DNA from 3 places in the Romboutsia lituseburensis genome. Region 2 is predicted to be linked to each of the others. Evidence: riboswitches for the same ligand, from Rfam matches in the RefSeq annotation. Region 2 holds a riboswitch; each other region holds the start of a gene.
What was found. Region 2 has a riboswitch for lysine ahead of nhaC (Na+/H+ antiporter NhaC). Riboswitches for the same ligand answer to the same signal wherever they lie in the genome.

Region 1: it holds a riboswitch for lysine, as region 2 does, so the genes downstream of both, NWE74_RS15040 (amino acid permease) here and nhaC (Na+/H+ antiporter NhaC) in region 2, are expected to answer to the same signal.
Region 3: it holds a riboswitch for lysine, as region 2 does, so the genes downstream of both, NWE74_RS04975 (diaminopimelate decarboxylase family protein) here and nhaC (Na+/H+ antiporter NhaC) in region 2, are expected to answer to the same signal.

The regions. Positions count from the first base shown of each region.
Region 1 is NZ_JANQBQ010000001.1:3,105,552-3,108,814, forward strand. Features, by position in the region: gene NWE74_RS15035 (metallophosphoesterase) at 1-135, shown strand, start outside; gene NWE74_RS15040 (amino acid permease) at 194-1,624, opposite strand; lysine riboswitch at 1,771-1,941, opposite strand; tRNA gene NWE74_RS15045 (tRNA-Leu) at 2,146-2,231, opposite strand; gene polA (DNA polymerase I) at 2,375-3,263, shown strand, end outside.
Region 2 is NZ_JANQBQ010000001.1:1,404,258-1,407,520, reverse strand. Features, by position in the region: gene NWE74_RS06880 (calcium/sodium antiporter) at 1-135, shown strand, start outside; gene nhaC (Na+/H+ antiporter NhaC) at 185-1,621, opposite strand; lysine riboswitch at 1,745-1,917, opposite strand; gene NWE74_RS06870 (ribonuclease H family protein) at 2,110-2,709, shown strand; gene NWE74_RS19205 (peroxiredoxin) at 2,764-3,263, opposite strand, start outside.
Region 3 is NZ_JANQBQ010000001.1:996,058-999,320, reverse strand. Features, by position in the region: gene NWE74_RS04980 (cation:proton antiporter) at 1-1,101, shown strand, start outside; lysine riboswitch at 1,166-1,335, shown strand; gene NWE74_RS04975 (diaminopimelate decarboxylase family protein) at 1,451-2,278, shown strand; gene NWE74_RS04970 (tetratricopeptide repeat protein) at 2,449-3,069, shown strand; gene NWE74_RS04965 (AI-2E family transporter) at 3,153-3,263, opposite strand, start outside.

The DNA of each region.
Region 1 (3,263 bases), 1.7 Mb from region 2:
CCTAAATACGACTTAGGAGAATATAAGGAAAATTCATCTACCATGCTATTAAGCAAAGGGCTTGGGGGTTCTAAGGTTTTAGTTAGATTAAATTGTAAACCTGAAATAGTACAAATAACTTTAAAAAATAAATAAAAATAAGCTAAAAAGATTTAGTTTTTACTAAATCTTTTTAGCTTATTAAATTAAATATTTATTTATTAGCTTTGGTATAAACTAAATTTACTTTATCCAAAGGAATGACTTTAGTTCTATGTTTAATTTTATATCCAATATATAGGGCTAAAAATAAAGGGATACCTATATAAGAAGCTATTAAATTCTTCCAATCAATTCCACTTGGTGTTATACAAGAATATCCTTGACCTATAATAATTATAATACACATTAAAAGTGCTAATATTGGTCCAAAAGGATACCATTTAGCTTTAAATTTTAATTCTTTTAAATCATGACCTTGATGGATATAGGCTTTTCTAAATCTATAGTGGCAAATAGCTATACCGACCCAAGCTATAAAGCCAGCTAGACCAGATGCAGCAACCAACCAAACATAAACTGTACTCTCTGCAAATATCCCAGTCAAGAAGCAAGCAGAGGCTACTAAAGTTGTTAAAATAAGAGCATTTACCGGGACTCCTCTGTTGTTAGTTTTTGCAAAAATCTTAGGAGCAAGTCCTTCTGTAGCCATTGAATAAAGCATTCTAGTAGAGGCATACATACCAGAATTTCCAGCAGATAATACAGAAGTAAGTATAATAGCATTCATAATAGATGCAGCTCCAGCAATTCCAGCTTTTTCAAAAACCATAGTAAATGGGCTTTCTGAAACACCTGCTTGAGTAAAAGGTATTATAGCACCTAAAACGATGATAGTTCCTAGGTAGAAGATTAATATTCTCCAAAATATAGATTTAACTGCTTTTGGAATGGTTTTTTCCGGATTTTCACTTTCACCAGCAGCAACTCCAATAAGTTCTGTTCCTTGGAATGAAAAGCCTGCAACTAAAAAAATAGCAAATATTGACTTTATTCCGCTGTGAAATGGTCCGTCATCTATAAAGTAATTGTGAAATCCTATATTGTCTGAACCCATTATACCCAAAATCATTAAAAATCCTATTATTAAAAATATAATTACAGTAACTACTTTTATTCCTGCAAACCAATATTCAGACTCACCATACGCCTTTGCAGATAAAAAGTTTAAACTCACAATTATAAATAAAAATATTATACTCCAATAAAATCCAGGAATATTAGGAAACCAATATTTCATTATTAAAGATCCTGCAACCATTTCAGCGGCTATTGTTATAGCCCAGTTATACCAGTAATTCCATCCAAGTGCGAAACCTAGTGCAGGGTCTATGAACTTTGTAGCATATGAGCTAAATGAACCGGATATAGGCATATATGTTGCCATTTCACCTAAACTAGTTATTAAAAAATACACCATTATACCTATAAGGCCATAGGCTACTAATGCACCTCCTGGACCTGCTTGATTAAGAGTATCTCCCATAGCAAGAAATATACCTGTTCCTATAGATCCACCTAAAGCAATCATATTTAAGTGTCTTGCTTTTAAACATCTTTTTAAATCATGATTTTGTTCACTCATTTAAATTTTCCTCCTTATGGTATCAATTATAAATAAGTAACTAAGATAATAAAAATTTTTCTAACAATAAAAAAGCCATGAGACTATGCCCATGACTTTATACGAAAAGATCATACTAAAAAAGTATGAATATACCGTACGTTTTCATTGAAAATAGCTCTCCACAAAAATGTGACAGTCTTATATATATTCTATACAAGCCCAGCAAATAGTATTAAAGCTATTAACTATTTACTTCGGCAAAACTTCCTTTCATACTACTTCATTGAGCTTACCTCCATAATATTACTTTTAAGTTTCGCGCCTCTATCTCAGTTATCTACTTGTTGTATACTATTATAAATCAAATTTTAAATAAGTCAATATCAACTACAATAATATAAATTTTTATTTATATATATATCTATATTTATTACAGTAATTTTAATACTTTATTTTATTTCTCAATTAATATTAACGGATTTAGTATTTTAGGGTACAATAAAAGAGTTACAACTATTAGTTGTAACTCTTAAAAATATTGGTGCCGGATATGGGACTTGAACCCATACGGTATTGCTACCAACGGATTTTGAGTCCGTCGCGTCTGCCATTCCACCAATCCGGCAAAATATGGAATATAATTATATTATAACAATATAATTAAACGTTTGCAACATATTTAATGTTAATATAATTTCAAAATTATGGTAATATTAAATAATAACGTATTAGCTTATAAAAATAAAAAGCTTAGCAGGAGTGATAAATTTGGATAAAAAATTAGTTATAATAGATGGAAATTCAATAATAAATAGAGCATTTTATGCATTACCAGAAATGAGTAATAAAGACGGACTAAAAACCAATGCTATATATGGTTTTACAACAATGCTATTTAAAATAATAGATACATATAAACCTACACACATTAGTGTTGCATTTGATAGAAAATCTCCGACATTTAGACATATAGAGTTTGAAGAATATAAAGCAGGAAGAAAGAAAATGCCAGATGAATTAAAGGTTCAGTTTGAACCATTAAAAGAACTTTTGGATAAAATTAAAATTAATAGATTAGAGTTAGACGGATATGAAGCTGATGATATTATAGGGACAGTTTCTAAATTAGGTGAAGAAAATGGGTATAAGGTATATATAGTAACCGGAGATAAGGATGCTATACAACTAGCTTCTGATAAAACAACTACTTTGATAACTAAAAAGGGAATTGGAGAAGTAGAAGAATATGATTTTGAGGCAGTTATCGATAAATACGAAATGACACCAACACAATTTATAGATTTAAAAGGTTTAATGGGAGATAAATCAGATAATATACCTGGAATTCCAGGGGTAGGAGAAAAGACAGGTATAAAGCTTATAAAGGAGTATTCTAGTATAGAGGGTATAATTGAAAATATAGAAAATTTAAAAGGAAGTATAAAAAAGAAAGTAGAGGAAAATAAAGACTTAGCGCTAAAAAGTAAAATGCTTGCAACTATAGTAAGAGATGTTCCAGTAGATGTAAAATTAGAGGATTTAAAGTATGGAGATTTTGACCCAAATAGTGTGGTTGAATACTTTAAATATTTAGGATTTACTAGTTTAATACCTAGAATAATTGAAATAGATAATAAAGAAGAAATAGATTCAAATA
Region 2 (3,263 bases):
ATGATTATAATGATAATTGTAACTATATTAGCATATGCATTGTCAGCAACAAAGAAAAGTATTAATAAACTTGAAGGATCTATTTTGGCGATACTTTATATTGTATATATAGTATTTGTAATAATAAGGCAATAATTAAAATATTAAATAAAAAATGGCTATCTAAATTAGATAACCATTTTTTTTAAGCTGTTTTTTGTTCAAGTAAAGATTCTTTTTCATCATCAGAAAGTTTTGCTATTGTTATACCTGTTGCACCATAGAATAAAGAAATTAAAGGACAAATTAGATTGAAAAATGCAAATGGTAAAAATGCAAATGATCCAACTCCTAAAGTGGCTGACATATAAGCTCCACATGTATTCCAAGGAATAAGTGGTGAAGTTATTGTAGCACTATCTTCCAATGCTCTAGATAAATTTTTAGGATTAAGCCCTTGTTTTATAAATGCATCTTTATACATACTTCCTGGTATAACTATTGCTAGATATTGATCAGCAACTGCTAAGTTAGTTCCTATACAAGTAAATATTGTTGCAGCAATTAATCCGAAAGTTCCTCTAGCAACTTTTAATATAGCTCTAGCTAATGCCTCTAGCATACCAGTTTTCTCTAATATACCACCTACAGTTAAAGCACAAAGCATTAACGAAACAGTTCCAAGCATACTATCTAATCCACCTCGAGTAAGAAGTTGATCAACGAAATCCATACCAGTTGATGATACATAACCACCCTTAGCTACTACAAATACATCAGCTATAGATGCACCTTGGAAAACTACAGAAACTATAGCTCCTAATAAAACACCTGCAATAAGGCCAGGTATAGCTGGAACTTTGAATATAACCATTACTATAACTGCAACTGGTACTAAAAGTAATAATGGTGATAATGTATTATAATTACTTATTAAAGCATTTTGAATCTGAGCTATTTGAGTAGTATCAATTTGACTACCTGCATATTTAAAACCGATTATTCCGTAAAGTATAAGTGATATTAAAAGCGCTGGAATTGTTGTATATAACATATGATTAATATGTTCAAATAATGTAGTTCCTGCCATAGCTGGAGCTAGATTAGTTGTATCTGATAAAGGTGACATTTTGTCTCCAAAATATGCACCTGATATAATAGCACCTGCTATTATAGTATTTGGTATACCTAATGCACTTCCTATACCTAAAAGGGCTATACCTATTGTTCCTGCTGTAGTCCATGAAGAACCAGTAGAAATTGAAACTATAGCACATATTAATGTTGTTGCGACTAAAAATATAGAAGGTGATAGTATATTAAGTCCCCAATATATCATAGCAGGAACAACACCTCCCAGTATCCAAGTTCCAATTAGCATACCTACAACTAAAAGGATTAAAATAGCTTGCATAGTAGTATTTATAGTTGATAAAATTCCATCTTCTAATTCTTTCCAAGTAAATCCTAGTTTAAATACAGCTATAGTTGCTGCAAAGATAGCTCCAGCTACTAATGGAACATGAGCAGAAATTTCATATTTTTTTAAAAATACCAAACATGTAACTAAAACGGTTACTAAAAAACCTACACATAAAATTGCGTCAAATAATGTTGCTTGCTTTTTACTTCTTGATGTCATAATAAATCCTCCAATAATTTATGACGAATATAACATAAAGGAGAAATTTTGAGATTAAAAAAAGCCTAGGATGAAGTTATCCTAGACTTAAGAATTCAATCAAAAAATTGAATAAAAACTTAATCTAAAGATAGTACTCCACATATTCATGTGACAGTGTCATATATATTTTACATGACCCCAACATATAAGATTAAAGCATTACTTATACATTTCGGCACAGTTACCTTTTATCTTGCTTCTACGTGCTTATCTCCACAAAACTACTAATTAACAATGCGACCTCTACCATTAGGTTATATCCGATTATTTTATTTGTTTTAAAAATTATATCATGAAAACTTAAAATAATAAAGTAGGAAATAATATACAACAAAGAAAATATAAAAAATTTAGATAATTCCAATATAAATAAAACTTGTTAAAATCAATGCTTTTAGGATAAAATAAGGGTTATAAAAAATGTAAAAATATGAGGAAGTGAGAATTTGGCAAAGAAAAAATACTATGCAGTTAGAAAAGGTAAAAAAAATGGTATATATAATACTTGGGATGAATGTAAAGAGCAAGTAAATGGATTTTCAGGAGCTGAGTATAAAAGTTTTGTGTCTTTAGAAGAAGCTAATATATATATGGGAAATATTATATTAAATGATAAACAAGAAGATGGTGAATTCTTGGAAGCTTATGTAGATGGAAGTTATGAGCATTGTTTAAGAGCTTATGGCTCTGGTGTAGTTTTAATTAAGGATGATATAGTTGTAAAGACTTATAGTAAAAAAGGAGATATTAAATCTCTTGTTGAAATGAGAAATGTTGCTGGTGAAATTGAAGCGGCAAAAATAGCTATGGAATACTGTATATATAATGATATAAAAAGATTAAAACTGTACTTTGATTATGAAGGCATCGAAAAATGGTGTAGTGGTGCATGGAAAGCTAATAAAGAAGGAACTCAAAGTTATAAAAAATTCTATGATACTATAAAAGAGAATTTAAAAGTTGAATTTATAAAGGTTAAAGCTCATAGTGGTGATAAATATAATGAAGAAGCTGATAAACTAGCAAAAAAAGCCTTAGGTATTTAAATAAACTAATAGTAGAAGTTATATAACTTCTACTATTAGTTATTTTATTAAATATTAAAATGGTCCAAACATTTTTTCTAATTCTTCCTTAAATAAAACTGGATTGTTTATACTATCATACATAGCTTTAGCTAAGATATTGGCCTGATCATAAGTCGATGTCCATGCAAACAATCCTCCTAAGCAATTTTTTAAAACATATTGGCCTTTTAAATATATTGATAGTTCATTATCATAAGCCATAGCGAATAATCCATCCTTAGTTAAATAAGGAACTTGAGCTTGATTATCAAAGTTATATATAAAACCATTTTTATTTATATAATTTTCTCTTAAATCATCAAAAGATCGTGTGATTTTAGCGCCTAATCTACCGTAAAATGGAAGTCCTAATAAAATTTTAGACTTAGGCATTCCTGCATTTTCTAAATTTTTCACCCATTTATCTACACTATATCCAGGCAATGAAAGGTCAGAGTCGTAAAGATTTGACTGATGTCTTTGACCCATTTCTCCAGTCTCACCTGCTGTAAAATCATAGCTCATAAGATTGA
Region 3 (3,263 bases), 410 kb from region 2:
GGAGTGGCTTTCGGTCCTACATTTTTAAATTTAGTAAATATAGAAGCATTTCCAACGGTAAACGAAATTATATTAACTTTCGGGTCAGCATTTATACTTTATGAAGGTGGAAGAGAAGTAAAATTAAAAATATTAAATGAAGTAAAAGTAACTGTAGGGCTTCTAGCATCATTAGGTGTTTTTATAACAGCAGGGATTATAGGACTTACAGCACATTATGTATTTAATTTAGGAATAGGTCCGAGTTTTTTACTAGGAGCTACTATAGCATCAACAGATCCAGCGGCACTTATACCTGTATTTAAAACAGTTCCTATAAAAAATAAATTAAAACAGACTGTAATAAGTGAATCTGCATTTAATGATGCATTTGGTGCAATTTTATTTACATCAATACTTACTGGATTAACTATGGCAGAGAAAGTAGGAATATTAGCAACATCACTAGAGCTAGTATTTATGATATTAATAGGATTATTAGTTGGAATAGGCATAGCATTGATAGCTGTCGGAATTTCATCAGACAAAAAATATGGAATATTCCATGGTTATGCACCTATAATATCAATTACGGTAGTTGTTTTTGCTTATGAAATATCAGAAAGATTTGGTGGAAGTGGATATATGGCAGTATTTATTGCAGGTCTTGTATATGGAAACAAAAAAAGATTTGGATTCTGGGTTCCGGATGAAGATTATATATCAGGAGTACATTTTAGAGAAAATATAGCAACAATAGCAAGAATGTCAATATTCATAGTACTTGGAACGCATCTTAATCTAAATTCATTGTTAAAGTTTGGTATGGGGTCAATAATTGTAGTATTAGTTTTAATGTTCATAGCTAGACCTATAGTAGTTTTAATTTGTACTGCATTTGATAAAAAAACTAATTGGAGCAAAAATGAAAAGTTATTTATGATGTGGGTAAGAGAAACTGGTGTTATACCAGCAGCTTTATCTGGAATAATAGTATCAACGAAAGTAGAGGGATATGAAATTATATCATCAGCTGTATTTATGACTATTATAGTAACGTTATTGATACAGGCTAGTACTACTAATATAGTAGCAAAAAAATTAGAAGTTTTGGAAAAATAAAAAATAGTTGCAAAATTAAGAAAAGGGTGTTAAAACTATATTAATTAATTAATTAAATAAAAAAGCCTAGGGTAGAGGTGCTTAGATTAAGAGTACTTAGTAGTAGCTGGCAAGTGTTGATAACTAAGGAAAGGAATCGTAGCCGAAGAGTGTTAATTGGCAAATAAATTCTCTGGCTTTGTACAAAATATGTGCAAGGCTGTCACTTATTAAAAGTGTTGAGCTACAAGGTTTACTTTGAGTTAAATAAAACGTCCAAAGTATTCCTTTGGACGTTTTTGATTATAGTAAATTATTGCTGAAAACCTCAAAATGGCTGTATACTTTATACTAATACAGGAGGGTATTTATGAAATTACATGGAACTATGTCAGTAAAAAATAGAAACTTATATATAGGTGGTGTAAAATGTGAAAAAATAGCAAAAAAATATTCAACACCACTTTATGTATTTGATGAGAAACTTATAAGACAAAATTGTAGAGAGTATGTAAATTACTTTAAAGTTAAAGAAAAAATCTGTAAAAGACATGATATAACACAAAATATTTATTTTAGAATAACTCCGGGCATAGAAGCACATACACATGAATATATAAAAACCGGACAGATTGATTCAAAGTTTGGTTTTGCACTGGCTAATGGATATTTATATGAAGCTTTAGGAAAAATAAGGGATTATAAAAATATAAGTTTGATAGGACTACATGCACATATAGGATATCAAATATTTGAGATTGATTCATATATGGATGCAGTAGATATAATGATGAATTTAGTAAAGAAAATAATAGAAAATTTTAATATAGAAATAAAAGAAATAGATTTAGGCGGCGGTATAGGTGTTTATTATACCAAGTATGATAGCCCCAAAACTATAAAAGAATTTTGTGAGTCTATAATAAATAGACCAGAAAGAGCTTGCCAAAAACTTAAAATAAATAAACCTATATTAATTATAGAGCCAGGTAGATCTATTGTTGCAAATGCAGGAAGTACGTTATATACAATAGTATCTATAAAAGATATAAAGGATATAAGAACATATGTAAGTGTAGATGGTGGTATGACTGATAATAAAATACCTAAGCCAGCAGTTGTATTTATAGAGAACGGAAAAGCAAAATTAATTTGCAAAAGGCAAACATATAAAGATTTGATATCATTAGAACTTTAAACTGCCTAAATAAAAAAGTTTCCTTTTTTATTTATTTTTTACTGAATAATCGCTAAAAAAATACAAAAAATATTAAAAAATAATAAAAAATAAATAAACTAAATTCGATATTTTTACCTAAATAAACCATATTTATGATAAAATTATCTTAAATAATAAGGAGGGATTTGATGAAATTAAAAATAGTCTTATTGGTATCATTATTATCTATAGTAATGGTTGGATGTTCTGGGTTAAAAGAAAATACAACCGTTCATGATGGAAAAGAAGCATTAGAAGCACACGATTATGAAAAAGCAAGAGATTTTTTATCGGATGCCTTAGAAATGGATAGTTCAGATGAACATGCAAGAGCAATGTATATGCAAGCTACTAAAATGGAAAATGTATTAGAGTACGAAAAAGAAGGAAATTATAATAAAGCTATAAAAGAGCTTGAAGCAATAGAAGAAATAAAAAACGGATCGTCAACTATAAAAACTGAGGCAGCTGCTAAGAAAAAAGAGTTGGTTAAAGCCAATGAAAAGTACTTAAAGGCAAGAGAAGAAAGAAAGCAAAATGCCAAAGAAGTATCTAGTAAAGATCAAGATAGAATAGAAGCACAAGCTTCAATAGAAAAAGAAAAGCATTTAGCATACTTAGCACAAAAGAAAAAACAAGAAGAGGTAGAAGCTAAAAAGAAAGTAGAAGAAGAAGCTAATAAACCACAGGAACCAAATCAAGGTACTAATGAATTGGAAAATCCAGGTATAGTAGTTTCTCCACCAGTTGAACAAACAGTTGCTCAATAATTTAATCAAAAATGCCTATATCTTTATATAGGCATTTTAATCAATGAACGAAATTATTTGTGATATAAAACGTAGTGAATTTTTCACTTAGAACCCTTTATATATAGATGATTTTGAATATATTTGTCAATGCAAGATTTTAAAACAGCAGCTATAGGTACAGATAGAAATACTCCTATTATACCAAATAGTGA